4 regions of the Micromonospora sp. DT44 genome follow, and region 2 is predicted to be linked to each of the others. Evidence: riboswitches for the same ligand, from Rfam matches in the RefSeq annotation. Region 2 holds a riboswitch; each other region holds the start of a gene.

Region 1 (7,035 bases), on a different contig from region 2:
TGGGTTGAGCTGGCTCTACTCGTGCAGTGGCTGATAGGTAGTGGTCACAGCCCGGCGCAGGCCGAGGAGTGGCTGGCGCAGTTTCCCGCCTGGACCGCGGTCGGCGGCGATGCGCTCGACGCCTTCGCCGCGATGAACGCCGCGAAGTGGAACGTCAAGGCCGAGCAGAGGCCAGATGGATGGGTGCACGACCTCGCGGCGTGGACCGGCGAGTGGGCGAAGCACCGGAGCTCCCAGGCCAGCAAGTTGCAACTTATGCCAAACGGCTGCACGACAACCCAGCCTTGATCATGGAACGTCGAAGGCCCTGGCTGGACTGTCGTCCTGGCCAGGGCCTCGATCGTGGAGCGGGTGACGGGAATCGAACCCGCACTGTCAGCTTGGGAAGCTGATGTTCTGCCATTGAACTACACCCGCGGGCGGCACCACTGTACCCGAGTCGTCGCAGCCATGCACCCAGCCACCCCCACACGCCGACCGCCCCCGCTCACCTCCGAAGAAGTTTCCAGACGGCAACATATGGTCGTTCTCAAATGCGTCGATGAGTTGTAACGTCTGCCACACGTTCCCAGCCACGGCGTGACACACCCCCTGCCGCGCCGCCAGAAAGAGGTGGGCCCATGGGACTCCGTCCCAACCTGCTGACCCGGCGTGTCGCCGGTGTCGCGTCGACAACTCTCGCGCTGCTGCTCAGCACCGCTGCGGTGGGCGTCGTTCCGGCCGCTTCGGCCTTCTCCGCCGCACCTGGCGGCGCCTGCGCGGAGCCGGCCGACAGCCACGCCAACGCCCGGGCGAAGCCCGGCGCGGGAGCTCTGCACGAGCCCAACGAGCTGACCGCCAAGCAGGTCCGTGAGCGGGACGCCGACCTCGCGGCGGCGCTGCGCGAGCGGGCCAACTACCGGGCCGGCGCCGGCGCCACGACGCTGGCAGCCACGGTCACCATCCCGGTGGTGGTGCACGTGATCCAGGAGGACAGCACCCGGGCCGGCGGCAACATCCCCGACTCGATGATCACTTCGCAGATCAGCGTGCTCAACCAGGCCTACGCGGGCGGGACCGGCGGCGCGGCCACCGCCTTCGCCTTCCGCCTCGACAAAATCAACCGGGTGACGAACCCGTCGTGGTACCCGATCGTCGACGGCTCGTCGGCGGAGCGGTCGATGAAGTCGTCGCTGCGGGTCGGCGGCAAGAACACGCTCAACATCTACCTCGGTGAGTTGAGCGACGACCTGTTGGGCTGGGCGACCTTCCCACAGCGCAGGCTCAACAGCATGGATGGCGTGGTCGCGCTGAGCGAGTCGCTGCCGGGTGGCACCGCCACCAACTACAACCAAGGCGACACCGGCACCCACGAGGTGGGCCACTGGCTGAACCTCTACCACACCTTCCAGGGTGGTTGCGGCGGCTCGGGTGACGGGGTCAGCGACACCCCGGCCGAGGCGTCGCCCGCGTACGAGTGCCCGACCGGTCGGAACACCTGCTCGGCGACCGGCCTGGACCCGATCACCAACTTCATGGACTACACCTACGACTCGTGCATGTACCAGTTCACCGCTGGTCAGGCGAGCCGCATGCTGACCGCGTGGAACGCGTACCGCGCGGCCTAACTCCTCGCGTACACCAGGTGCCGGCTCCGTCACGACGGAGCCGGCACCGGCGTTTTTCGATGGCCGTGGTCAGGCGGCCGTGCACTGGACGTCGCGGCTGCGACGGGTCGGGCGCGTCTGCGGTACGGGGGAAGCCGCGGCCGCCGCGGGCGGGGTCTGCGGATCGAGCCAGACCTGCACGGCCGGACGCCCCACGGCGATGCCCAGGCCGTGCTGGTCGCGACGGGTCAGCATCGCCACGTCGACGGTGAACTCGAACAGCCGCCAGTCGGCCCGCGGCTCGGCCCGGGCGCTCTGCGCCAGCCGGGCCACCCGGACCGGGTCGGTGACCGGCCAGGCGTGACCCGCCACGTACGCCTCGTCGTCGCTCTCCTCCGGAGGGAACGAGTGCAGTGCGTATCGGCCGTCCCGTTCGAGGTCCCGGCGCTTCGGCGAGTCGATGATGAAGCAGAACAGACCCTCGTCGGTGATGACCGGGGAGACCGGATGGACCCGGGGCCCACCGTCGGCACGGACCGTGGCCAGATAGCCGAAGCCCGGCCCGTACTGCTGCAGGAGAACGCGGATGCCGTCGGCGAGGCGGGGCTCGTCGGCGGCGAAATCGGACCAGGAAGCCATGCGGGCATTCTATCGAACAAATGTACGAGGAGCGACCTCGACACGCTGGTCACCGCCCACCTCGCTATGGTGGTCCGATGCTGCTCTCCGACCGTGACCTGGTCTCCGAGATCAAGGCCGGCACGCTGGGCCTGGAGCCGTTCGAGCCCACCCTGGTCCAACCCTCCAGCATCGACGTACGACTCGACCGGCTGTTCCGGGTCTTCAACAACCATCTCTACACCCACATCGATCCGGCCATGCAGCAGGACGACCTGACCTCGGTGGTCGAGGTGCCCGACGGCGAGCCGTTCGTGCTGCACCCGGGAGAGTTCGTGCTCGCCTCGACTCTGGAGGTGATCTCGCTCGGCGACCAGCTCGCCGGCCGACTGGAGGGGAAGAGCTCGCTGGGCCGCCTCGGCCTGCTCACGCACTCCACCGCCGGGTTCATCGACCCGGGCTTCTCCGGGCACGTCACGCTGGAGCTGTCCAACGTGGCGAACCTACCGATCACCCTCTGGCCGGGCATGAAGATCGGTCAACTCTGCATCTTCCGGCTCTCGTCGCCCGCCGAGCACCCGTACGGCTCGGTGGTCTACGGGTCGCGTTACCAGGGTCAGCGGGGGCCGACGCCGAGTCGTTCCTGGCAGAACTGGCGCGCCTGGCCGACGCGTTAGGAGACGACGCAGGGCCCGCCGCGAGCGGATCGCGACGGGCCCTGACTGCGTCCCGCGTCGGTCAGCCGGGGCGACCGTAGCTGTGGACGGGCCCGTCGTCGACCTTCTTCATCTTGACGGGCACACCGGCTTGGGAGGCGTGCACCACCCAGCCGTTGCCGACGTACATGCCGACGTGGTGGATGTCGCTGTAGTAGAAGACCAGGTCACCGGGGCGCAGGTCGCCCTTGCTGACGTTCTTGGTGACCCGGCTCTGCGCGGCGGCGTTGTGCGGCAGCGACACACCGGCCTTCGCCCAGGCGGCCAGCATCAGCCCGGAGCAGTCGTACGACTCCGGACCCTCGGCGCCCCACACGTACGGCTTGCCGATCTGCGCGCAGGCGAACTTGACCGCGATGCCGGCACCGCCACCCGGGTAGCTGGCCGGGCAGGGCGCGGGGCGCAGCGAACCGCCGCCGCCGCTGCCGTACACCTTGAGGCGCAGCTTCTGTAGCCGGTCGATCTCCTCGTTGATCTGCTTCTTCTTCGCCGCCAACTGGGCCTCGGTGCGGGTCAGCTGGACCACCATCTCGTCCAGCGGCGCCTTCTGCCGGGCCAGCTCGTTGCGCAGGTCGGCGACCTGGCGGACGTCCTCCTGCTGGTTGTGGGCGAAGCGGTCGAGCATTTCGAGCTGACCGACCATCTCGCTGGGCGACCGGCTGCCGAGCATCGTGTTGACGGTCGACAGGTTCTCACCCATGTACGCGCGCACGGCCAGCGCGCTGACCTTGTTCATCGCGGCGTCGACCTGGCGCTCCAGCGGCCCGATGCGGGCGGCGAGCGCGTCGGCCTGCTTGCGCTTGAGGGCCAGGTCGGACTGGGTGGCGTTGTGCCGCTCGATGATCGGTTCGAGCTTGTTCCAGTCCTCGTCGATCTGGCGTTCGATCTCGGCGACGGACGGGTCGGCGTGGGCCACCGTGGCGCTGCCCGTCAGGACGACGGCGACGCCGACCAGGGCGGCGAGTGCGGTGGTGAAGCGGGACCAGCGTGGACGCGGCACGGTCGACGTCGGGTCGGCCGGAGCCGACCGTCCGAACGACGGCCGCGGGGCTTGGAGGGCCACCGGGTTCCGTACTCCTTCTTCCTGACCGCCTACCGGGTTAGCTGACGGGTTCGGGCGGGAAGTGGGCGCCCTACCGCAGGAACTGCGGATTCACCCCGAGGAACCTGGGTCCCCGGCTCGCTCGCGAGCGACTCGGCGGTGTCGGTCCGTTACCGCCCGGGGTGGGCAGACCTGCTACCGGGCCGACGAAAGACCAGAGTAGAGACGGCCGTTACCGATCCGCAACCCGTGCGGCCGTGACACTCCGTACCGATTGCAGCGGGCCATCGGGCGGATGTGAAGATTTCCTTCCGTACGTTTCGAAACATGGAAAGGTATTGACGCGGACTCCCGGGCAGGACGAAGGTGACGGCACCGACACCAGTTGACATGTAGGGAGTTCGATGAAACGTCCGACCCTGCTCGCCGTCGCGCTCGTCACCGCCACGGCGGCCGTACCGCTGCCCGCCGGCCCGGCCACCGCGGCCCCCGCCGCCGACCGCCAGCAGCAGTACGCCGCCGCGGCGACCGAGTACGGCGTACCCATCGACGTACTGCTCGGCGTCTCCTACCTGGAGTCCCGCTGGGACAGCAACGCCGGCACGCCGAGCACCAGCGGCGGCTACGGCCCGATGCACCTGACCGACGCCCGGCAGGTGGCCGCCCTACCGCGGAGCGGTCATCACGACGCCCCGGGCGAGGATCCGCGCGGCGACGAGTCCCGTCGTGCTCTCGCACCGGCGCCCGCCACCGGGAACGCGCCGCCGAGCGCAGCACTGCAGACCGTGGACGCCGCCGCCGCGCTCACCGGCGCCACCGCCGAGGCGCTGCGCACCGACCCGACGACGAACCTCCGGGGTGGGGCGGCGCTGCTGGCCGCGTACCAACGGGAGGTCGGCGCCCCGGTCGGAGTCGGCACCGACCCGGCCACCTGGTACGGCGCGGTGGCCCGCTATGCCGGCGCGGACAGCGCCGATGCCGCGGCGGCCTTCGCCGACGAGGTCTTCACCACGATCGGCGCCGGCGAGACGCGGGTGACCGACGACGGCCAGCGGGTCACGCTGCCGGCCCGGGCGGTACGACCCGAGCGGTCCTGGCTGGACCGACTGGGACTGCGGCGACTCGCCCGCCCGGACGGGTTGGAGTGCCCGAGCACGGTGTCCTGCGAGTGGATCCCGGCACCCTACGCGGCGTTCGGCGACGGCGACTACGGCAACCACGACCTGTCCGACCGGCCCGACCGGCAGAAGATCGAGTACATCGTCATCCACGACACCGAGGCGAGTTGGGCGACCACCCTGCAACTCGTCCAGGACCCGACCTACGTGAGCTGGCACTACTCGCTGCGCTCGGTGGACGGGCACATCGCCCAGCACGTCAAGACCAGGGACGTCGCCTGGCACGCCGGCAACTGGTACGTCAACGCCAAGTCGATCGGGCTCGAACACGAGGGCTTCGCCGCGCAGGGCACCTGGTACACGGAGGCGATGTACCGGACGTCCGCGAAGCTCGTTCGGCACCTCGCGCTGCGGTTGGGCATCCCGCTGGACCGTCAGCACATCATCGGCCACGACAACGTGCCCGGCACGACCGCGTCGACCGTCCGTGGAATGCACTGGGACCCGGGGCCCTACTGGGACTGGACGCACTACTTCGACCTGCTGCACGCCCCACGGCTGGACACCGGCACCCCGGCCACCGGGCTGGTCCGGATCGACCCCGACTACGCGACCAACCAGCCGGCGTTCACCGGATGCGTCACCCCGGGGACGCCGTGCGCGCCACGCGGCTCCTCGTCGGTGGTGCTACGCACCGCGCCGGCCCCGGACGCGCCGCTGGTCAACGACATCGCGCTGCGCCCCGACGGCACCCCGAACACGATGGACGTGTCGGACCACAGGGCCCGCGCGTCCGCCGGCCAGACGTACGCCCTGGCCGGTCGACAGGGTGACTGGACGGCCATCTGGTACCTCGGGCAGCGGGCGTGGTTCCACAACCCGGCGTCCGCGCCGACGGCCGCCTGGACCGTCGGCATGGTGGTCACGCCGAAACCCGGCCGGGCCACGATCCCCGTCTACGGGCGGGCGTACCCGGAGCAGGCGGCCTACCCGGCCGGCGTGCCCTACCAGGCGATCTCACCGTTGCAGTACACCCTCGCCGCCGGCCAGCGCTACGCCGTCGGCGCTGTGCTGCCCGGCGAGTACTACCGGGCCAGCACGTTCGACGGCTCCTCGCCCGGCGACTGGACGGTGATCCGGGGCCAGAACCGGTACGCGCAGATCCAGTTCGGCCATCGCATCATGTACGTCGACCTCGCCGACGTGCAGTTGCTGCCGTCCCCGGTGGGCGCACCCCGCTGAGGAAAGACGACGGCCCCCGGTCGAGGTGACCGGGGGCCGTCGTCGTGCGTGCTGGGGATCAGCCAGGTCGGCGGAACCCGGCGACCGGCATGGTGTTGATGCTGGACACCATCACCGGTTTGCCGGCGCGTGGCGCGTGCACCATCTGGTTGTTACCCAGATACAGCCCGACGTGACTCAGGCCGGAGTAGAAGAAGACCAGGTCACCCGCACGGGCGTCGGCACGCGAGACGGCCTTGCCCTCGTTCCACTGATCACCCGTGTGGTGGGTGAGGTAGATCCCGGCCGACTTGTAGGCGTACTGGGTCAGCCCCGAGCAGTCGAACGAGTTCGGGCCGGTGGCGCCCCAGACGTACGGATCGCCGACCTGCTGGCAGGCCGTCTTGATCGCCTTCTGCGCCGCCACGGAGACCACACCGTTGATGGTCGGGCAGCCGGCGGTCTTGACCGTGGTCTTGGGCATCGACGCCTCGAGCTTCTTGATCTCGGCGTCGATCTGCTTCTTCTTGGCCGCCAGATCGTTCTGCTGCTTGGTCTGGGTGGCGATCAGCGCGTCCAGCTTCTGCTTCTCGCCGTCGTACTTGGCCCGGACGGCGAGCACACCCTCGACCTGCTTGCGCTCCTGGGAGGCGAGCCGGTCGAGGAGGGTGAGCTGCTCGGTGAGCGTGTCCGGCTTGGCGCTGATCAGCAGCGCGCCGATCTCCTGCGAGGGG
Region 2 (7,035 bases):
GGCGACCCGGCGCAGACCGCCTGGACCGGTGACCCCGAGGAGCTGACCCGCTCCCGCGACCAGGCGCTGGGCCGACGCAAACGGCACGAGTTCACGCTCACCACCAACTACCGCAACTCGGCGGAGATCTTCGCGGTGGCGGCGGCGGAGATCCGCCGGCTCTACCCGGACCTGCCCCTGCCGAGGGCCGTCCGCTCCACCGGCGTCGACCCGGTCGAGCTGGTGGTGCCGCCCGCCGGGCTCCAGGCCGCGGCCGTGCAGGCGGCCACCGGCCTGCTGGGCGAGGTCGACGGCACGGTCGGGGTGATCACGCCGGTCACCCGCCGCGACGAGGTCGCCGGCTGGCTCGACGCGCTCGGCTCGACGCGCTTGCAGGTGGTGACCAGCCTGGAGGCCAAGGGCATGGAGTACGACGGGGTCGTGCTGGTCGCCCCCAGCGAGATCCGGGCCGATCCGGGCTCCGGCGTACGCACGCTCTACGTGGCGCTCTCCCGCGCCACTCAGCGGCTCACCACCGTCGACCCGACCGGCTGACCGTCGCGTTGGCATCGCCCGTAGGCCGGCCCTCGCCTTACACTTGCACACATAGCGATGTGAGCATATATTTGACCGCGTCCCGGGCGGCGTCGGAGGGTGGGTTTCGTGGGAGCAGGACATGACCACCACCACGGCTCGGTCGCCAACGCCGCCCACCAGCATCGGGGACGGCTCTGGGCGGCCTTCGGACTGCTCGCTGCCCTGATGGTGGTCGAGGCGGTGACCGCCTTCCACACCGGCTCACTGGCCCTGCTCTCCGACGCCGGGCACATGTTCACCGACGTGCTCGGCATCGGGATGGCGCTCGCCGCGATCACCGCTACGCGGCGGGCCACCGGCGACCCGCAACGCACCTTCGGGCTCTACCGCCTCGAAGTGCTCGCCGCGCTGGCCAACGCCGTCCTGCTCTCCGGCGTGGCGATCTACGTGGTGATCGAGGCGATCGGCCGGTTCGGCGACCCACACCGGGTGCTCAGTGGTCCGATGCTCACGGTGGCCATCCTCGGCCTGCTCGCGAACGTGGTCGCCTTCGGGCTGCTGCGCGCCGGCGCCCGGGAGAGCATCAACCTCCAGGGTGCCTACCTGGAGGTGCTCGGCGACCTGCTCGGCTCGCTCGGCGTGATCGGCGCCGCGCTGCTCATCGCCGTCACCGACTGGTGGTGGGCCGATCCGCTGGTCGCGGTAGCGATCGGCGTGTTCATCCTGCCGCGCACCTGGCGGCTGGGGCGGGCCGCCGTACGCATCCTCGTGCAGGCCGCCCCGGAACACCTCCAGGTCACCGCCGTGCACGACCGACTGGCCGCGGTGCCCGGCGTGGTCGAGGTGCACGACCTGCACGTCTGGACGCTCACCTCGGGCATGGAGGTGGCCTCCGCGCACCTGACCATGGCGCCCGGCGCGGAGGTCGGCGCGGTGCTCACCGCGGCGCGTACCGCCCTGCGGGACGACTTCCGCATCGAGCACGCCACGCTGCAGACCGAGCCCGGTGCCGCCCCGGGCGCCTGCGGTTCCGTCGAGTGGTGACCGTCATCCTTCGTGAAGGTGCAGGCACCTTCCGTAACATCGGCTGCACAGACCCCACCAGCACCGGTAGGCTCTGTCCCGGCCACCACCCGGCGGCGCCTCCCGGCGCCGGTGGCGGCCGTCGCCTAATCGCCCGACAGGGCGAACCGGGGAACCATGTTCCTGGGGTGCATCCGCGTCAGCGGTAGGGATCTTCCGTCCCGAACCCGTCAGCTAACCCGGTCGGCGGCTGACGGAAGGACATGCGTAGTGGCACCAGCACGACCACCCGCCGCCCGGCTTGCGGCACTGATCGTCATGATGGTCACCCTCGGCGTCGCGCTTCCAGTCGGCGCCGCCACCGCCGCTGCACCCGGCGGCCTGCGGGCCGCCGCCGCGCCCGACGGCGACGAGGAGGGCGGCACCCCGGCGCTACGGGCCCAGCTCGAGGCGGCCAGCAAGGGCTACCTGGACGCGAAGCGCGCGCTGGACACCTCCATCCAGCGGCAACAGCAGCTCGCGGTCAAACTGAAGGACACCGAGGCCGAGATGACCGTACGCAACGGCAAGGTCGGCGAGATCGCCGGCGTCGCGTACCGCACCGGCCGGCTCAGCACCGTCTCGGCCCTGCTCAACAGCAACACCCCCGAGGGCTTCATGGACCGGGCGGCCGCCCTCGACGCGGTGGCCGCGAACGAGGACCGGGTGCTGCGCGACCTGCACGCGATCCGGGACGAGGCGAACCGCACCCGCGTCGCCCTCGACGGCGAGATCCGGGAGCAGCGTAAGCAGGTCGAGGTGATGGCCAAGCGCAAGGAGCAGGCCGAGCGGGCCCTGACCGTCGCCAACGACAAGGCACGCGCCAGCGCCGACACCGACACCGACACCGGCTCCAACCGTGGCACCTCCACCGCCAACGCCCAGCCCGCACCGCGCAACTCCGACGGCTCCTGGCCGTCCGAGTCGTGCAGCATCAACGACCCCACCCCGGCCAGCGGCTGCATCACCCCCCGCACCCTGCACGCGCTCAACCAGGCCAAGGCCGCCGGCTTCACCCGGTACGTCTCCTGTCACCGCAACGGCGGCTCGGGCGAGCACCCCAAGGGCCGGGCCTGTGACTTCGCCGCGCAGAAGGGTGGCTTCGGCGGGATCGCCAGCGGCGGCGACAAGACGTACGGCAACAACCTGGCCGCGTACTTCATCCGCAACTCGGATCGGCTCGCGGTGCTCTACGTGATCTGGTTCAAGCAGATCTGGCTGCCCAGCAGCGGCTGGAAGTCGTACAGCGGGGGGAACGGCGACCCCTCCAGCGACCACACCAACCACGTGCACCTGTCGGTGTACTGACCACCGACGCCGTCCGGGGTACGTCAGCGGGCGTACCCCGGACGTCGTCGCTGGTCGGACGACCACGCGGGGTCGGACCGGGAGCATTCGGGTATGCCGCGAATCGCGCCCCGCACCCGCAAGGCCCTGCTCACCCTGCACCTGGTCACGTCTCTCGGCTGGCTCGGGGCCGACCTGGTGCTGCTCACGCTCGGCATCGCGGCACAGCGCGGCGCCGACCCGGCGGTGGTCTACCCGGTCGCCGGGCTCGTCGGCACCGTGCTCTTCGCGCCGCTGAGCGTGCTCGTGTGGCTCGTCGGTGTCGCCAGCGCGCTGCTCACCCCCTGGGGCCTGCTGCGTTACCGCTGGGTGGTGATCAAGCTCGTGATCACCACGGTGATGGTCGGGCTGGTGCTGTTCCTGCTCACCCCGAACCTGCGGCACGCCGGCGCGCTGGGCGCCGCGCTACCGGCGCGGGATCGCGCCGACCTGGTGATCGCGCCCGCGGTGTCGACCAGTCTCATGATCATCGCGACGGTGCTGTCGACGTACAAGCCCTGGGGACGCCGACCCAGCCAACCCCGCCGCAGCGCGGCGGTCGGCGCGACGCGCGCCTGATCGCGCAGCCACCCTCGACGGCTTATGGGCTCAGGGCGCGGGGTTGTCGAGGACCGCGCCGAGGCGCGCGGCCAGGGCGAGGTGGGCGGCGCGGGCCTGATTGAAGGCGTACCGGAACAGGGGTGTCGGCGCGCGCAGGGTGATGTCGACGTCGATGCGGACCAGATCGTCCGGCTCGGCGCGCAGCCGGGTGTGGTTGCGAACCGTGGTGGCGGGCCACTGACGGGCCACAGTGACGATCTCGTCGGGCTCGCTGACCAGCATGTCCGCGTGGTACGTGGTGCGAAAGCGCAGCGGGCCGGCGACCAGCCTGTCGTTGATCGTGTAGCTGGCGCGGGCGCCCGGGCGGGGCGGCACCTCGCGGACCCGCACGATCAGGGGATGCAGTTCACCCTGACGGGTCAGGTCGCTTAACAGCGCCGCCGCCTCGGCGACTGAGCAGCGGGCCTGGACGGAGTAGCTGAAGGTATCGCTGCTGAGCACACCGTCTCCCGACGTCGCTGGTCGCACGATCGTCCCGTACGCCGCGCGGGGTGGCAACGGCCGGACGGACACCCTGCGTTGTCCCGGCATTCGCGCAGCGTTCCCACCACGGTCGGCTGATGGGAAATCACCGGTTGTGACGAAGAGGGACACGCCGCCGTGGACGCCGACGGCCGGGTACGCGTCAGTCACGGCGATCTGGGCGGTCAGCGAGGTGACCGACGTGGCCCTGACCGGTCTGGACGAGCAGGCCTGACGGTGGCAGCCCGCGCCTCAGGCGCCGGGAAGCACCTCGGGGGTGGCGGCCCCGGCGAAGTAGGGCTCCGGCGCGCCGAAGAGACCGAGCAGGCCGGTCACCCAGAGCTGACGGTGCACGAACCGGCTCGGCTCGGTGACGGCCAGCTTGACGCCACTGACCTCGGCGGTCTGGAAGCCGGCGACCATGGCGCTGATGCCCACGGAGTCGATGAAGGTGACCAGCCTCATGTTCAGCTCGATGCGGAGCGGGCGGCTCTTGGCCAGCACCTCCGCAATGGCCTCACGCACCTCGTACGCTGTGTCGACGTCGATCTCACCCCGCGGGGCGATCTCGACGACACCACCGGACAGGACCGACTTCACGATCGACAGGCTCACGCGAGCACCTCCACCCGCCCGTCCCCCGGGCGCCTCATCAGTACGCGGGCCGCGACCGAGAGTATTCCTCCAACGGCCTCGGTCGCCACCCCTCGGGATGAGCAATTCACGGATCCGAGCGGACAAAGTCGCCCATATCCCCACTTTTCGGCATCTGATCATTCAATACTTTTCGTTATCTGATCAGTCGACGCTCGGTCGGAACCGACGCGTCGCCGGACCAGGGTAGCGGTCGCGGTCCGGCAAGCCCGACATCCGTCCCGTCCCGTACACCCGCCCCGCGTGGGACCGGCGTGTCGCGGTCGGACCCGCCAGCGTGGTTGCCGACGCTTCCTAGCATCGGCCCGGGACACCCACCGTGACGGAGAGGACCTTCGATGATCAAGCGACTGGCCGGGTTGGCCGGCGTCGGTCTACTACTCGCCCTCGTACTGGCCTGCGGTTTCGGCGGCGGAGACGACGACGACGACGATGACGACGACTTCGCCCGCGGTGTGGCCGCGGTGGCGGTGCGCTGACCCCGGCGGGTGCGCCACGCGGGGCCGGGTTTGCGCGCGACCGGCCCGGGGCACTGCGCAGTCAGCGAACCGTGTCGCGCTGGACGGACGCCGAGGTCCGAAGTGGCCGGCGGCTTCGGCACCTGAGGAGGTAACCACGATGTTCGGAACCAACCTGCTGGACCGGCGCAGTAAGCCGGAGCGGATCGCGGACCAGGCGTGGGAGCAGTTGCTCTCCGCCGTCAGCTCCGCGGGCGACAGCGTCCGGGACACCGCGCGGTCGGCCCGTCGCAGCAGCGGCGACCTCGCCGACGGCGCCGGTGACCTGGTGGGCTCGGCGGCGGAGGAGGCACGGCGTCGCGCGTCGCGCGCCTTCGACGCGCTCGCCGGACGCCAGCCGGCGCTGCCGTGGACGCTGCTGATCGGCGCCGCGCTGGTCGGCGCGGCGGTCGGCTGGGCCGTCGGCTCCGCCGCTCGCGCCGCCGGCAGTCGGGACGATCGCGCGGTGGACGACGTCGAGTTCGTCGACGTCGACCGCCCCAACTCCCCCGTCGGCCTGGACGACTAGCCACCGGTACACCGAGCGGGCCCCGTCGACATCGCGTCGGCGGGGCCCGCTCGCGTACCGGTGGCGGTGCTGGGCGGAATTACGCCCGGTCCGCCGGGGTGCCGGACCCCTCAGGCAGCCCCGGCGGACCGGTGTTCTCGGGTGGCCCGGACGACGCCGGGCCACCGGGTCAGCGACTCGTGCAGCTCACCGAGGTGGGCGGCGAGTTGGTGCCGGTCCAGGAACCGAGGAAGCCGATCGTGGTGCTGGTCCCGGGGGCGAGCGCGCCGTTCCAGCCGCTGTCCACGACCGAGACGACCGCCCCGGTCTGGGTGTGGGTGCCGCCCCAGAGCTGGCTGACGCGCTGGCCGTTGGGGAAGGTCCAGCCGAGCGTCCAGCCCGCGATGGGCCTGGTGCCGGGGTTGCTGACCACAATCTCGGCCTGGAATCCGCCGGTCCACGAGCCGGTCACCCGGTAGGTCGCCGCGCACCCACCGACCGGAGGCGGCGTGGTCGGAGGCGGCGTCGTCGGAGGCGGCGTCGTCGGAGGCGGCGTCGTCGGAGGCGGCGTCGTCGGAGGCGGCGTGGTGGGAGGCGGCGTGGTGGGAGGTGGCGTCGTCGGCGTGCCGCCGGTGCGATCGGCCACCAGGATGCCGCGACCGTTGGTGCCCAGGTAGACACGCCCGTAGACCCGGGGGTCGCCGGTCAGCGCCTCGGTCGGGTTGCCGTACTGGTGACGGTCGTCGTTGATGCGTACCCACGTCGTGCCGCCGTCGTCGGAGCGGTGTACGCCGGGCTGGCCGTCCACCGTGCCGTAGAGGAAGACGGCGGGGTTGGTCCGCCCCGGCGCGGCCTTGCCGAAGCCGACGTTGCCGGAGGCGCTGACGCCGCCCAGCTTGGTGAAGCTGGCCCCGGAGTCGGTGGACCGCCAGAGCCCGCCCGGACCGGCCAGCCACAGCTCGCCCGCCTTGCCGGGCAACGCCTTGAAGCGCACGTCGGAGGTGGGCAGGCCGGTCGCCGCCGTCGCGGTGAAGCTCGCGCCACCGTTGGTGCTCAGGTAGAGCCGGCCGCCGCTGAATCCGTAGAACCGGTTGGGGTCGACCCGGTCGGATTCGATCGTTGCATTCGCCGGGATGCCCGTGGACGGCGCCCACGAGTTGCCGAAGCCGACCGCGTAGACAACTCGTTGGCCCGCGTCGCCGGGCGACCAGACGAACCGGCTGCCGTCGGCCGCCGCGGCGACCGTACCGCCGGCGTTGACGCCCGACGGCTCGGTGCCCTGGAACCAGGTGGCCCCGCCGTCGGTCGAGAAGGCGACGTGGCTGTCGTTGGGCCGGTCGGAGTCGGTGAAGTTGCCGGCACGCACCAGGACGGCGGGCTTGCTCTCGG
Region 3 (7,035 bases), on a different contig from region 2:
GCCCTGGCGGCCCTGCCGGTACAGGTAGCAGACCCGGTCCAGCACCGAGATCTTCTCCGCGCCGATCAGCAGTGGGTGGCTGAACGGGATGTCCTCGTACCAGCCGGGGAAGAAGCGCAGCTCCAACTCGTCGAGGAAGGCCCGGCGTACCACCTTGTTCCACGCCGTGTGCTGCACCCGCAGCAGGTGGGGCTGGTCGGCCAGGCGGGCCACGCCCGGCACCCCGCGCAGCAGGTGGCTGCTCGCGTCGACCTCCCGCCGGCCGTCCTCGTGTACGCGCAGGTGGTCCAGCATGAGGACGTCGGGCTGGTGCTCACGTAGCCGGTCCAGCACCGCCGCGATCGTGCCCGGCGGCAGCCAGTCGTCGCTGTCGACGAACCACACGTACCGGCCGGTCGCCACGTCGAGGCCCGCGTTGCGGGCCAGGCCCAGACCCACGTTCTCTTCCAGGTGTACGACGCGCACGTTGTCGTGCCCGGTGGCGTAGGACCGCAGCATCGCGCCGCAGCCGTCCGGCGAGGCGTCGTCCACGGCGATCAGCTCGACCGCCTCCGACTCGCCCGCCGGGATGTCCGCCCGGACCGACTCGAGGCACTGGTACAGGTAAGCCTCGACGCCGTAGACGGGCACGACGATGCTCAGCAGCGGCGCGTGCGTCGGCTCATTGACCACGTCGCCACCTTCGACGACGCGGATGGCCAGCCCCGGAACCACACGTGGCCGCGGATGGTGAAATCCCTGAACACCCGCGAAGCGGAAGGTTAACAACGGCCGCCCGGTTCACCCGGGAGTGACCCGGTAGGGTGCCTCGGTGCGGTCCTGCCGGGCCGTCGCGGGCGTCGTCGTCGCGCCGTCCGACGCCGCGGGCCCGAGGAGGAGGCGTACGTGCTGGTGACCCTGCGAAGCGTCGGGACCCCGGCATGACGAGCACCACCGACGCGCCGACCGCGCCGCCCGCCCCCGCCCGGCTACCGTCGCTGACCGGGCTGCGGTGGATCGCCGCGCTGCTGGTGTTCGGGTTCCACGCCGGGACGATGCGGATCATCGCCGAGCCGGACTACAAGGCCGTGGTCGACGCCCTCTTCACCCTCGGCCTGTCCGGCGTGCAGTTCTTCTTCATCCTCAGCGGTTTCGTGCTGGTCTGGTCGGCCCGCCCGGGCGACTCGCGGCTGACCTTCTGGCGTCGACGGGTCGCGAAGATCTACCCGAATCACGTGGTGCTGTGGGCCGCCGCGCTGCTGGTCGCCTGGTGGTTCGCCGATCCCGTCCTGCCGGCCGTCGCCGTGGAGAACCTGCTGCTGTTGCAGGCCTGGGACCCCCGGCTCGGCTGGTTCTACAGCGTCAACACGGTGAGCTGGTCGCTGTCCTGTGAGTTCTTCTTCTACCTCTGTCTGCCGCTGGCGCTGCCCCTGTTGCGCCGGGCGCGACCCTCGGTGCTCTGGGCGCTCGTGGTCGCGCTGCCGCTGCTGATCCTCGCGCTCTGGCCGGTCCAGCACCTGGTGCCGGAGGCGAGCCGCTGGTGGTTCACCCAGATCTTCCCGCCGGCGCGGTCCCTGGAGTTCTGGCTGGGCGCGGTGGCGGCCGAGCTGATGCTCCGGGGCCGGTGGCGCGGGCCGGGCCTGACCGCCGCCACCGCGATCTTCGTGGGCACCTGGGTGGCCGCCGCGCAGTGGATCCGTGCCGAGTTGTGGACCACGCTGCTCGCCGTCGCGTACCTGTTGGTGATCACCGCGGCCGCCGACGCCGACGTGCGCGACCGGCGCTCGCCGTGGCGCTCGCGTCCGCTGGTCTGGCTCGGCGAGGTCTCGTTCGCCTTCTACCTGGTGCACGTCCTGGTGATGACGAGCGTGCTCCGGCTCAGCGGCGACTGGGGGACCGGTTTCCGGGGTTGGCGGGGCCCGGCGGTGGTGCTCGGATTCCTGCTCGTGAACCTGGTCCTCGCCGGGTTGCTGCACCGCTGGGTGGAGACACCGATGATGCGCCGGCTCGCGCCACGTCGCCCGGGCCGCCCGCCGCTCGTTCCCCACCAGCGCACCCCGGAGACCGCAGGTGGTGACGCGGAGGTGCCCGGCGAATCCGCCCGCGCGCCCGCGCCGGATCGCGCTCGATCCCGGTTGTAGACGGCCGCGGTTGCACCCACCGGAGCCGGCTCACGCCACCGTGTCCACGCTGGTCGGAGGGGGGTCGGCGCGGCGCAGACCGACACGCCCGTCGCCGATGCGTCCGGGCGGTCCCGACGGTAGCGTGAGGACGTGCTCCCGGTCGCGCTCACCTGTCCCCTGTGGTGGGTGGCGCGCTGGGCGGCACGGGTCCTGACCAGCCTCGCCGTGCTGTCGCTCGCCCTGGGCGCGGCCCCGGCGCTGCTGCCGGCATCGACCGCTGCGGCCGCGCCGCCCACCATCGGGTCGCTCGCCCTCGCGGAGCCGCTCGGACCGTCGACCGCGGCCCTCTCCACGGTCCTCACCGACCGCGCCGCCTCCGACCGCGCCGCCTCCGACCGGGCCGCCTTCGACCGGGCCGCCTTCGACCGGGCCGCCTTCGACCGGGCCGCCTTCGACCGGGCCGCCTTCGACCGGGCCGTCCCCGACCGGGCCGGCGAGGAACGAGCCGCAGAGGTTGGCGCTGACGCCTCCGCGCGGTCGGTCGACCCGCAGCCCGCCCTGCACGGTGGTTCGGACGCGCTGCCCCGCCCAATGGCGGGCGTGACCTCGGCGCCCACGGGATCGGAGCAGCCCCTCCGAGCCGCAGGCTCGGCCAGTCGGGCCCCCCGCGCCCCGCCGGCCTAGCGGGTCAGTCACCGGGGCGGCACGCCGTCCCGCGAGCGCCGGAGTATGGCGCGCCGGGATCTCCACCATCGGCGGCGCCGCCGGGCCGAGCGCCCCGTCACCACACCTGACGACACACCGCCCGCACCCGCCCGTGCGGCATCCCATCGCTTACGTCCTCACGCCGAGGTGTCGATCATGGAAACCGTCGTCTTCTACCAGTTCCTGACCGAGGTGCCCCAGGCCGCCGCCATCTGGTCGGCCCTGTTCCTGCTGGCGCTGACGATCCTCGCCGTCCTGGTGGCCCGCCCGGAGCGGGACTCGCCAGCGGCCGACCCCACGCCGCCGACACCCACCGCCCGCGAGATGGCCGTCGCCGAGATGGCCGACCTGCGCCGGTACGCCGAGGAGGTGGCCGTGGCCGCCGCCCGGGCCGCGCGGACCGCCCGGCGGCGGCGCGCTGACTGGCTGGTCGCTCAGGACGAGGCGCAGCGGGCCTGGACGGCGTACGACGAGGCGGACACGGCCGCCCGTCGGGTCGCCGGTGCCGGGGCGTTGCCGACACCGCGTACCCCGCACACCCCCGCCGAGTACGCGGCCCGGGAGCGGTACCTGCACCGTGCCGCCATGGCGGCGCACTGGCGGGGGGAGTTGACCATGGCTCAGCTCGGCGACGTCTTCGGGCATCGCCGCGGCTGGGACCCCCGCCGGCACCCGGTCGAGCAGGAGACGCTGCTCATCCGGGCGATCCGTGACGCGAGGCTGGCCGAGCACCGGACGGCCGTCGAGCGGGAGCGGTCGTCCTGGCGGGACGCCGAGGTGGCCGCCGAGTCGGCGCGCGTCCTCGCCGAGGAGGCGTACGCGGCGGCGGTCCGGTCGCGGCCGAGCCCGGCGTTCTCCCGGCGCACCGCGACGCGGCCGTCGCGTACGGACCTCGTGGCACGCTGGCGTCCGGCCCGGGCCGGTTGAGCCCGATCTGTTATGTGAGGCGGGTCACCGGCAGCGGAAATCGGGCGGTCGGCATCATCGGCGGCCATTGTGCCCGCGATTGTGGCGGCGTTGCCGGCCACCTGTCCGGTTGTCGCCCGCAGGTGCCGCCGGAACCGGTTGTCCCATCGAGTCACGTCAGCGGCAAAACGCGCAGAAATTGCTGGGCCAATCGATGTTTATGCAGGTGGGCGCGGCTTGGCAGAGTGCGCACCGGCCAGTACTGTCGTCCCGTCCGGTGCGGTTACCGATCGCAGGAGGCGACGCCGCGCCGACCCGCTCAATCGTGATCAACGAACCGGGGACCCACAGTAAGTCCGGGGTGAATCCGCGAGCCACGGCCCGCGGTAGGGCGATCTTCCCGCCCGAATCCGTCAGCTAACCCGGTAGGCGGTGACGGAAGGAGTTCCATCCTCGTGCAGCACCCCTCGACCCTTGCACTGTTCCCCCGCCTCCACGGCGTCGCGGTGTCCCCGCTCATCCGCCTCGTGACGGTGAGCTGACCCCCCGGGTCACCGCACTTCCCGCCCGGCCGCGCCGGGCGTACCCCTGAGCGGTCCACCACCCGCGGGCCCCTGCCCGCGCGCTGGCGCCTGCCCGGATACCGGTCGAGCCCGGTGTGCCGCTCACCCCCGAACCGTGGAGGACCCCGTGAAGCACACCCTGAAGCGCCAGCTCCGTCGCCTCGCGACCGAGCGTCCGTACCAGATCGTCGCCGCCTCCGCCGCGGCCCTCGCGATCGCCACCACCGCCGGCGCCCTGGTCGCCGGCGCCGACGACGCCCCGGACGGCCCGCGCACCCCGACCACGGTCGCCGAGATGCGCAGTGACACCGTCGCCTCCCGTGGCGAACTCCGGTCCGCGGCCCCGTCGGCGAGCGTCGCGCCGAGCACCGCCGCCCCGGCCACCAGCGCCGCGTCCCCCGCCGCGAAGGCCACGAGCAACCCGGACGTCACCCGGAAGCCGACGCCGCCGAAGCCGCCCGCGACGAAGGTGCTCGACTACGCCTACGAGGCGCAGAACACCTACTACAACTGCGGCCCCGCGGCCACCCGCAACGCGCTCAGCGCCAGCGGCATCGACCGCACCCAGGAGGAGCTCGGCGCCGAACTGGGCACCACCGAGATGGGCACCAACTCGGCCGAGGACACCACCCGGGTGCTCAACGCCGAGGTGAAGGGCTCCCCGTACCGCACCCGCATGTTCGCGGGCACGCCCAGCCCGGCCCAGATGGACCGCCTTCAGGCCGACGTGGTCAAGGCCATCACCGATGGTCGGGGCGTGGTGGCAAACGTCGCGGGTGACGCCATCGACACCGAGGGCGGCTATCACTCCTACGGCGGTGGGCACTACATCGCCGTCGTCGGCTACAAGGACAACGGCCGTACCGTGCGGATCGCCGACTCGGCGAACGCCGCCGACCCGGCCTACTGGATCACCACGATCGACCTGGCGAACTGGATCGCCACCCGGGGTTACTCCGCCTGACCAACGCGCGACACCCCACGACGCCGCGGGCGCCGTCTCCCACGAGGGGCCGGCGCTCGCGGCGTTCCCGTGTCGGGGCGCGACGCCGGTGAAGGGCTCTCGTACCGGGCCGCGAACCGTGGGAGACTGCGGCCGTGGTGGATGAATCGGGTGGTCAAGCCGGCCGTGAGCCGATCCTGTTGCTGCTGCACGGCATGGGGGCGACGGGTGACGTGTGGCTGCCCTGGGCGCCACTTCTGGAGCACCACTGGCCCGGCCGGTGGCTGGCGCCCGATCTCGCCGGTCACGGTTGGTCGGCGCCGCTGTCGTCGTACTCCTTCGAGGGTTTCGCCCAGCGGGTCACGCAGGGCCTGGCCTCCGACGACCGCATCGTCGTGCTCGGGCACTCGCTCGGTGGCGTGGTCGGCCTGGCGCTGGCGGCCCGCGCCGCCGGTCTGCCGGTGGACGCGGTGGTGGGCTTGGGCATCAAGGCCGTCTGGGCGCCCGCCGAGCTGGCCCGCGCCGCGGACCTCGCCGCCCGCCCGGTGGGCTGGTTCACCAGCCGCACCGAGGCCGCCCGCCGCTATCTGCGGGTCGCCGGCCTCACCGGTCTGGTCCTCCCGGACCACCCGATGGTCGACGCCGGTCTGCGTCAGGTCGACGGCCGGTGGCGGCTCGCGATGGACAACGCCGCGTTCGCCGTCGGTGCGCCCGACCTGGCCGCGCTGCTCGCGGCGACCGACGTGCCGGTGGTGCTGGCCCGCGGGGAGCACGACCCGATGGTCACGGACGCGCAGCTCAAGGAGTACGGCGTACCGGTCGCCACGCTGCCCGGTCTCGGGCACAACGCGCACCTGGAGGATCCGGCGGCCGTGCTGGCGTTGCTGGACCCGTACCGCTGATCGGTCAGGCGGCTGCGGGCGCGGGCAGTTCCCGGGCCGACGTCAGCTCGCGGCGGGCGGCGGTCAGGAAACCCTCGGCGTACGACTCGGCCGGGAAGTCGCCCAGGTAGCGGCGGCGGGTGACCCAGCGGGCATCGGCCAGCGGGTCGGTGTCCAGCAGGGCCGTGAGTACGGCGTCCACGTTGGACATGTCGCGCCGCAGCACGTAGCCCGAGCCGGCCAGTGGAAAGCGTTCGGTGAACCGGTCGCCCTCGTCACCCATGTCCGTGACGGCGTACGGCTTGCCCGAGTAGAGGTAGTCGGAGATCACCCCGGAGACGTCGGAGAGCAGCGCGTCCGAGCGGTTGACGCAATCGGTCAGGCTCAGCTCCCGGGCGGCCGCGCCGAACACGTGCTGCCGGCCGGTGCGGGCGCGGTCGACGGCCAGCAGTTCGGTGAGCCGGCCCAACTGGCGTGCCGACGCGGGGTTCTGCGTCGTGTACGGATGGGCCCGCAGGATCACCGTCGCGCCACGCCCCAGCAGCCGCCGCAGCAACTCCTCGGCCACGGGCAGCGAGCAGTAGTCGGCGTCGGCGTGGTGCCCGGTCCAGGTCGGGGTGTAGAGCACCATCGGGTGCGCGAGGCCCCGCGTCGGCTCCTGGCGTACCTCGATCGACTCGACCTGGGGACGGCCCACCACGACGAACTTCTCCGCCGGGATCTGCACCCCGGCGCGGGCGTACCGGTCGATCGCCGCCGGCCCGGCCACGAAGATCCGGTCGAAGATGCCCGAGACCGGGTTGGCGCTGGGCGCCTTGTCGCTGTCGCCGTGGTGCAGTTGGACGTGGGTGAGCTGGGTGAACCGGATGCAGTGGCTGTTCTTCGCCCCGTGGTTGACGTAGAAGGCCACCCGCAGGCTCGGCACCAGCGCCTCG
Region 4 (7,035 bases), on a different contig from region 2:
CCACTGCCAGTAGTCAAACTGCCAGGGCGGCACCATGGCCAGCAGGACCACCGGCACGCTCAGGACCGCCGAGACCCACAGCCGGGTACGCGGACCGCGCAGCGGGTCCTGCGCCGGCGGCTCGGCGGTCGGCGGCGTCGGCAGGGCCGCCGTGTAGCCGGTCTTCTGGACGGTCTCGATCAGGTCGTCCGGGGTGACGTCGTCGGCGTACCGGACGGTCGCCTTCTCGGTGGCGTAGTTGACGGTGGCGCTCACCCCGTCCATCCGGTTGAGCTTCTTCTCGACCCGCGCGGCGCACGCGGCGCAGGTCATCCCCCCGATCGCCAGTTCGATCCGGTTCGGCGCCTCGGGCAGCGGTCTGCTGCTGGTGGTGGTCATCGTCCAGTCCCGTCAGTCGTGCCCGTGCCCGGCGGTGCCGTGGTCGGCCCCGCCGGTCGGTGTCGGCTCGCCCGTCGCGGCCGGGGCAGCGCCCGCCACGATGGTGAACTCGGCGGTGTGGACCCGCCCACCGTGCTGAAAGTCGAGGTAGAGCCGGTAGGCGCCGGCCGAGGGCACCTCGGCGTGGAAGGTGACGGCGGGGCCGGGCGGGGTGTGTCCGTCGCCGGGCGTCCCGTCCGGGTGCACGTGCAGGTACGCCAGATCGCCCCGACGCAGCGCCACCAGGTGCCCGTACGCACCCAGGTAGGGCTCCAGGTCGGTGACCGGTTGCCCGGCACGGCTCACCGTCAGGGTGAGCGCCGAGGTCCGGCCCGGCTGCGGCGTGCCGGCCAGGGTGACGGTGTAACCGTCGACCGTGGTGCTGGCCGCCGGGGCGGGCAGCGTCCGCTCGGTCAGCTCGCCGGGGACGGTCACGTCCACGCCGAGGGTCAACGGCTCGCCCCCGGTCGGGGTGAAGTCGGCGAACGCCCGCCACTGCCCGGCGCCGGCCAGCGGGGTGGCGACCCGCCAGGTGCCGTCCGGGGCGAGATCGGGGTGGACGTGCCGGAAGCCGGACAGGTCCCGGCGGGCGACGATCAGGTGCATCCGTTTGTCGTGCGCCACGTCGTACCTGGTGACCGGCCGACCGTCCGGCCCGTCGATCCGGAAGGCGAACTGGCCGGCGGGCGCGCTGAGGTGTTGGAGCGTGTAGCCCCGGTCGGAGACGAGCAACCCGCCGGGAACGAGGTCGGCCACCTCGCCGCTCGCGGTGGGGCCCGAGGTGTGGGCGACGTCCGGCCGACTCTGCGCGACCGGGTCGGCCGGGTCGACCACCCGACCGACCCCGTACGCCGCGCCGAAGACCGCCGCGAGACCGAGGGCGAACGCGCCCAGCCTGGTCAGGGTGGTCATCGCGGACCTCCGCTCACGCCTCGACGAGGTCGTAGCCGGCCTCGTCGACAGCGGCCCGGACGGCCTCGTTGTCCACGGGCTGCTCGCTGCTGACGGTGACCTGGCCGGTGGCGAGGTCGACCCGCACGTCGCGTACGCCCTCGATCGCGCCCACCTCGGCGCTGACCGCACTGACGCAGTGCCCGCAGGTCATGCCCTGCACCTGGTACGTCGTGTCGACCATCGGACGTCTCCTCTCGTAGTACCGGTACCCGGTGGGGGTATGACGGCAGGAACGGACATTACCATACCCCCCAGGGGTACGCTATCCTCGTCGCCATGACCGCACCCACACCGATCCGCGGGTACACCGCCAGCAAGGACCAATTGCTCGCGCGCCTACGCCGGGTGGAGGGGCAGGTCCGGGGCATCGAGAAGATGGTCGACGAGGACCGCTACTGCATCGACGTGCTCACCCAGATCTCCGCGATCCAGGCCGCGCTCGACAAGGTGGCCCTCGGCCTGCTCGACGGGCACGCCCGGCACTGCATGCACGAGGGGGCAGCCGAGGGCCGGGCCGACGAGATGGCCACCGAGATGATGGCCGCCGTCGGCCGACTCATGAAGCGCGGCTGAACGTCACGTCCGCTCCGGGTCGAGCCGGACCCGGCGCAGCAACTGCGCGTTGAGCGCCACCACGATGGTGGACGCGGACATCAGCACGGCCGCCACCGCCGGGCTCAGCGCCACCCCGGCACCGGCGAGCACCCCCGCCGCCAGTGGCAGCGCCACCACGTTGTAGCTCGCGGCCCAGGCCAGGTTCTGCCGCATCTTGCGGTACGACGCCCGGGAGAGCCGGATCACGGCCCCGACGCCGCGCGGGTCGGACGACGCCAGCACGACCCCGGCGGACTCGATCGCGACGTCGGTGCCCGCCCCGATCGCGATGCCCACGTCAGCGCGGGCCAGCGCCGGCGCGTCGTTCACCCCGTCACCGACCATCGCCACGGTCAGCCCGCGCCGCTGGAGTTCCGCCACCCGGCTGTCCTTGTCGGCCGGCAGCACCTCGGCGAAGACCTCGTCCACCCCGGCCCGGAAGCCGAGATCGGCGGCGACCGACTCGGCCACCGACCGCGCGTCCCCGGTGATCATGGCGATGGTGCGGACGCCATCCGCCCGCAGCTCGGCGATGGCCTTTCGGGCCTCCGGCCGCACCGCGTCGGTGAGCGCGAACGCCCCGAGCACCGTGTCCGGCAACCGCAGGAGATACAGCACCACGGCACCGCGTGACGACCAGCGGCCGGTCGCCTGCCGTACCTCGTCCGGCAGTGGTCCACCCCGCTCGCGCAGCAGGGTCGGCCCGCCCACGGCGTACTCCGTACCGTCGACGGTGGCCCGCACCCCGCGGCCCGGAAGCGAGCGGAAGCCGTCCGCACGGGCCGGCCCACCCGTCCCGGCCGCCGCCACGATCGCCCGGGCCAGCGGATGTTCGCTGTCGGACTCGACGCCGGCGGCGATCCGCAACGCCTCGTCGCGGTCCACGCCGGGGGCCGTCACCAGGTCGGTGACCTCGTGCTCGCCCCGGGTCAGCGTGCCGGTCTTGTCGAACAGCACCGCGTCGACGGTCCGCATGCGCTCCAACGCGAGCCGGTCCTTGACCAGGATCCCGCTTCGCGCCGCCAGCGCCGTGGAGAGCGCGACGACGAGCGGGATGGCCAGGCCGAGCGCGTGCGGGCAGGCGATCACCAGCACGGTGACGGTACGCACCACCGCCTCATCGGGCTTACCCAGCGCGGTCCAGACCACCAGGGTGAGCACGGCGGTACCGGTGGCCACGTAGAACAGCGCGGCGGCGAACCGGTCGGCGAGCAGTTGAGCCTGCCCGCCCGAGCGCTGCGCCTGCGCGACCATGCGCTGGATGCCCGCGAGCGCCGTCTCGTCGCCCAGCGCCTCGACACGGACCCGGATCGCCGAATCGGTGGCGACCGTGCCGGCCACCACCCGATCGCCCGCCGACCGGGCGACCGGGCGCGACTCACCCGTGATCATCGATTCGTCCAACTCCGCGTCGCCGTCGACGACCCGGCCGTCGGCCGGCACCCGACCCCCGGGCCGGACCAGCACCACGTCGTCGACCCGCAGCCCGTCGACCGGCACGCGCTCGACCCGCCCGTCCGCCGCCACCCGCTCGGCCTCGTCGGGCAGCAGCGCCGCCAGTGCCGCGAGCGCCCCACGGGCCTGCCCGATGGCCTTCATCTCCTGCCAGTGCCCGAGCAGCATGATGGTGACCAGCGCGGCCAGCTCCCACCAGAAGTCCAGGTCGAAGGCACCCAGGCTGGTCGCCAGCGACGCGGTGTACGCCACGGTGATCGCCATCGCGACCAGCAGCATCATGCCCGGCGCGCGGTCCCGGATCTCCCGTACCGCGCCGACCAGGAACGGCCAGCCACCCCAGAGGAACACCACCGAACCGAGCACCGGCCCCACCCAGGAGCGCCCTGGCACGTCCAGCCGGAGCCCGAGCCGGTCCACCACCAGGTCACTGGTCAGCACCACCGGCACGGTGAGCACCAGACAGACCCAGAACCGGCGACGGAACATGGCCGGGTCGTGCCCGGCGTGCTTGTCGTGCCCGGCGCGCTTGTCGTGCTGTCGGTGCTCGGCGGGTGGCTCAGGCATGACCCCACCATCCCGCCCCGGCCGGGGCGGTGTCGGCGGTTCGACTCCCCCGACACGTCCGCACATCCTGCGTCACCCCGGGGCGCTGGTTAGCATCGTCCGGCGATGACCCACCGGATCCCGCCGCCGAGACGGGCGACGGCGCTGCAACAGCGCGGCCCCGTACGGCGCCGACCGGGTCACTTCATCACTCTCCGTGATTGCCAGGTCGTCAGGCGGCGAACCGACGCGCTCGCGCCCACGTTCGTCCGGCGGAACTGAACCGCACAGGCCGCCGGCACGTACCCCGCACCGGATCGTTGGGAGTCTCTCGCATTGGGTTCCGACCACAGCCATTCCGCTCGTCCCGCCCCGCCCCGCCCCGGGTACGACGGATCCTCGTCGCGACGGTGGTACCGCTCTTCGTGGCCACCGTCGTCGCCGCCGTGGTGCTGTGGCCACGGGACGGCGCACCGAAGAGCGGCGGTGGCGCGGATCTTCCGCGCCACCACGGCACGGTGACCCGGATGGTGACCGAACCGCGTCGGCCGGGCCCACATCGCCTCCACCGTCAACACCATCGTCCTGGCGTACGCGGGCGCGTCGCTGCCGCTGCTGCTTCTGCTCACCGCCGACTCGCGCCCCATCGGGCAGATTCTGACCAGCGAGCTCCTCGCACAGGAGATCGTCCGCAGCGCGGTCGCCACGCTCGGCCTGATCGCCGCCGTACCCCTCACCACCGGGCTGGCCGCAGTGGTGACCGCAGCCGGGTCGACAGCCACGCCCGGTGCGGACGCCGTGCCACCGCGCCCCCGCGCGGACCGCGCGGAGGCGCTCGCCGCTCTCAGTTCCCCGCCGGCGGATCGGGCCGACCGGCCCGATCCACAGCGGAACACACCCCCATCCACCGCCACCACCGGGTGGCCAGAGCCGAACAGGAGCACGGATACGGCATGGTGACACTCCTCAGCGTGACCGGATCGGGCACCCGCCCTGAGAACCGCGTCACTGGTCACTCAACGCCATGGCGAAATGACGCTTTTAGTCGGCATCAGGACGTAGCTGAGGCGGTGGACTCTCGGGTAACCTCGCTGCCGGTCACCGACGAAGGCGCGCAGCGGCGCCTGCGGTGCCACCGCCCAATCGCCAACCGGCGAGCCGGGGACCCAGGTACCTGGGGTGAATCCGCGACAGCGGTAGGGGCCACTTCCGCCCCGAACCCGTCAGCTAACCCGGTCGGCGGTCGACGGAAGGGAAGATTGTGACGGCACCCCTACGCCGCTGGTTGACGCCCGTGGTGGCCGTGTTCGCTGCGCTGACCGTGCTCGCCGGCCCTCTCCCGGCCCACGCCGCCCCGACGACCCCCACACCGTCCGGGCACGAGGAGGACGGCGACGAGCCCAAGCTGCTCACCGACGTCATCGAGCAGACCAACCGGGACTACGTGGCGGCCAAGTCCAAACTGGACAGGTCCAAGAAGCGGCAGCTCGAACTGGCGGCCGAGGTCGAGCGGGCGAAGGCCGACCTGGCCGCGCTGGCCCCGCAGGTCGCGCAGATCGCCGCCCAGTCGTACCGGACCGGACGGGTCGGCGCGATCGCGATGCTGCTGGAGGCCGACGCACCGGACTCGTTCGTCCAGCGGGCCGCGGCGCTCGACGAGATGAACATGGTCAACGAGAAGAAGCTCGCCGAGGTCAACACGGTGAAGTCCCGCGCCGAGGAGGCCAAGCTGGCCCTCGACGCCGAGGTACGGGAGCAGCAGAAGCAGACCGCGCTGATGGCGAAGGACAAGCGCGACGCGGACAAGGCGCTCGCGCTGGTCGGCGGCGAGGGCTTCACCGGCGGCCTGGTGGACGCCACCTCCCCGGTCGCCCGGATCGGCCCGGGTCGCACCGCCGACGGCGACTGGAAGGCGCAGTCGTGCAGCGAGAAGGACCCGACCACCTCCGGCTGCGTCACGCCGCGCACGCTGCACGCGTACAAGGAGGTCAAGCGGGCCGGGTTCAACCGGTTCGTGGGCTGCCACCGCAACGGTGGACCGTACGAGCACCCGAAGGGTCGCGCCTGTGACTGGTCGTTGCAGAAGAGCGGCTTCAGCCCGTGGCACAACAACGACACCCGGATGTACGGCAACAACGTGGCCGCGTTCCTCATCCGCAACGCCGACCGGCTCGGCATCTACTACGTGATCTGGAACCGGCAGATCTGGTTCCCGGCGACCGGCTGGAAGTCGTACAGCGGGCCGTCGAACCACACTGACCACGTACACATGTCGCTGCTCTGATCCGACGCTCAGCAGTGCGAGGGCCGTCCCGCCGTCCGGCGGGGCGGCCCTCGGCGCGTCAGGCGGCGGTTGTCGCGGCCGGGTCGTCCGAGGGCTCGTCGCCCGTCGGGGCTCCGTCCGGTACGGGGGTCACGGGTCGCACCGCCCCGGCGGCGAGCCGGTACGACATCCCGACCACCGCGCACCGCCCCCGCGCCACCTCGTCGGCCAGCACGGGCGACTGCCCGAGCAGCGTCTCGACGGTCTGCGCGATGTGGATGTCGACGATGCCGTCGATGTCGTGCACGCCCTCGGCCGTGGCTCGTCGCAGGCTGGGCAGCACCGCGTCGACCACCGCTGGGAGATGTCCCGGTGGCGCGATGCCGGTGGCCGCCGATTCGCGCGCCGCCTGCACGGCGCCGCAGGAGTCGTGGCCGAGCACCACCACCAGCGGAGCACCGAGGACGGCCACCGCGTACTCGACGCTGCCCAGCACCTCTGGCCCGGTGGTGTGCCCGGCGGTCCGGACGACGAAGAGGTCACCCAGCCCTCGATCGAAGATGATCTCGGCGGCCAGCCGCGAGTCGGAGCAGCCGACGATGACCGCGAAGGGGTGCTGCCCGTCCGCCACGGCGGCCCGGTGCCCGGCATCCTGGTTGGGGTGGCGCGGCTCTCCGGCGACGAAGCGACGGTTGCCGGAGACCAGCTCGGCGTACGCTCGGGCCGGCTCGGTGGCGACCGGCGCCTGCTCGACGGTCCGCTGCGTGCCCCGCTGCGCGCCGGGCGTACCGGAAGGGCTCATCCCC

What was found. Region 2 has a riboswitch for cyclic di-AMP ahead of ACLQ25_RS20995 (coiled-coil domain-containing protein). Riboswitches for the same ligand answer to the same signal wherever they lie in the genome.
Region 1: linked by a shared signal. The riboswitch ahead of ACLQ25_RS07455 (NlpC/P60 family protein) and the one ahead of ACLQ25_RS20995 (coiled-coil domain-containing protein) in region 2 are both predicted to bind cyclic di-AMP.
Region 3: linked by a shared signal. The riboswitch ahead of ACLQ25_RS00865 (C39 family peptidase) and the one ahead of ACLQ25_RS20995 (coiled-coil domain-containing protein) in region 2 are both predicted to bind cyclic di-AMP.
Region 4: linked by a shared signal. The riboswitch ahead of ACLQ25_RS06255 (coiled-coil domain-containing protein) and the one ahead of ACLQ25_RS20995 (coiled-coil domain-containing protein) in region 2 are both predicted to bind cyclic di-AMP.

Annotation. Positions count from the first base shown of each region.
Region 1 covers NZ_JBNCKS010000009.1:56,378-63,412, forward strand. Annotated here, with positions in the region: gene ACLQ25_RS07430 (phosphotransferase family protein) at 1-288, shown strand, start outside; tRNA gene ACLQ25_RS07435 (tRNA-Gly) at 344-417, opposite strand; gene ACLQ25_RS07440 (zinc metalloprotease) at 621-1,607, shown strand; gene ACLQ25_RS07445 (pyridoxamine 5'-phosphate oxidase family protein) at 1,677-2,225, opposite strand; gene dcd (dCTP deaminase) at 2,303-2,881, shown strand; gene ACLQ25_RS07455 (NlpC/P60 family protein) at 2,943-3,983, opposite strand; cyclic di-AMP (ydaO/yuaA leader) riboswitch at 3,996-4,131, opposite strand; gene ACLQ25_RS07460 (N-acetylmuramoyl-L-alanine amidase) at 4,367-6,322, shown strand; gene ACLQ25_RS07465 (NlpC/P60 family protein) at 6,381-7,035, opposite strand, start outside.
Region 2 covers NZ_JBNCKS010000036.1:50,189-57,223, reverse strand. Annotated here, with positions in the region: gene ACLQ25_RS21005 (HelD family protein) at 1-534, shown strand, start outside; gene ACLQ25_RS21000 (cation diffusion facilitator family transporter) at 643-1,560, shown strand; cyclic di-AMP (ydaO/yuaA leader) riboswitch at 1,673-1,804, shown strand; gene ACLQ25_RS20995 (coiled-coil domain-containing protein) at 1,810-2,886, shown strand; gene ACLQ25_RS20990 (hypothetical protein) at 2,980-3,483, shown strand; gene ACLQ25_RS20985 (SRPBCC family protein) at 3,514-3,966, opposite strand; gene ACLQ25_RS20980 (STAS domain-containing protein) at 4,240-4,602, opposite strand; gene ACLQ25_RS20975 (hypothetical protein) at 4,980-5,120, shown strand; gene ACLQ25_RS20970 (hypothetical protein) at 5,260-5,667, shown strand; gene ACLQ25_RS20965 (cellulose binding domain-containing protein) at 5,837-7,035, opposite strand, start outside.
Region 3 covers NZ_JBNCKS010000001.1:187,454-194,488, forward strand. Annotated here, with positions in the region: gene ACLQ25_RS00845 (glycosyltransferase family 2 protein) at 1-672, opposite strand, end outside; gene ACLQ25_RS00850 (acyltransferase family protein) at 921-2,120, shown strand; gene ACLQ25_RS00855 (hypothetical protein) at 2,253-2,786, shown strand; gene ACLQ25_RS00860 (hypothetical protein) at 2,964-3,734, shown strand; cyclic di-AMP (ydaO/yuaA leader) riboswitch at 4,020-4,160, shown strand; gene ACLQ25_RS00865 (C39 family peptidase) at 4,392-5,240, shown strand; gene ACLQ25_RS00870 (alpha/beta fold hydrolase) at 5,375-6,121, shown strand; gene ACLQ25_RS00875 (CDP-glycerol glycerophosphotransferase family protein) at 6,126-7,035, opposite strand, start outside.
Region 4 covers NZ_JBNCKS010000007.1:117,460-124,494, forward strand. Annotated here, with positions in the region: gene ACLQ25_RS06225 (heavy metal translocating P-type ATPase) at 1-378, opposite strand, end outside; gene ACLQ25_RS06230 (hypothetical protein) at 391-1,329, opposite strand; gene ACLQ25_RS06235 (heavy-metal-associated domain-containing protein) at 1,343-1,552, opposite strand; gene ACLQ25_RS06240 (metal-sensitive transcriptional regulator) at 1,648-1,944, shown strand; gene ACLQ25_RS06245 (heavy metal translocating P-type ATPase) at 1,948-3,987, opposite strand; partial or broken gene ACLQ25_RS06250 (YibE/F family protein) at 4,507-4,926, shown strand; cyclic di-AMP (ydaO/yuaA leader) riboswitch at 5,093-5,223, shown strand; gene ACLQ25_RS06255 (coiled-coil domain-containing protein) at 5,228-6,250, shown strand; gene ACLQ25_RS06260 (carbonic anhydrase) at 6,309-7,031, opposite strand.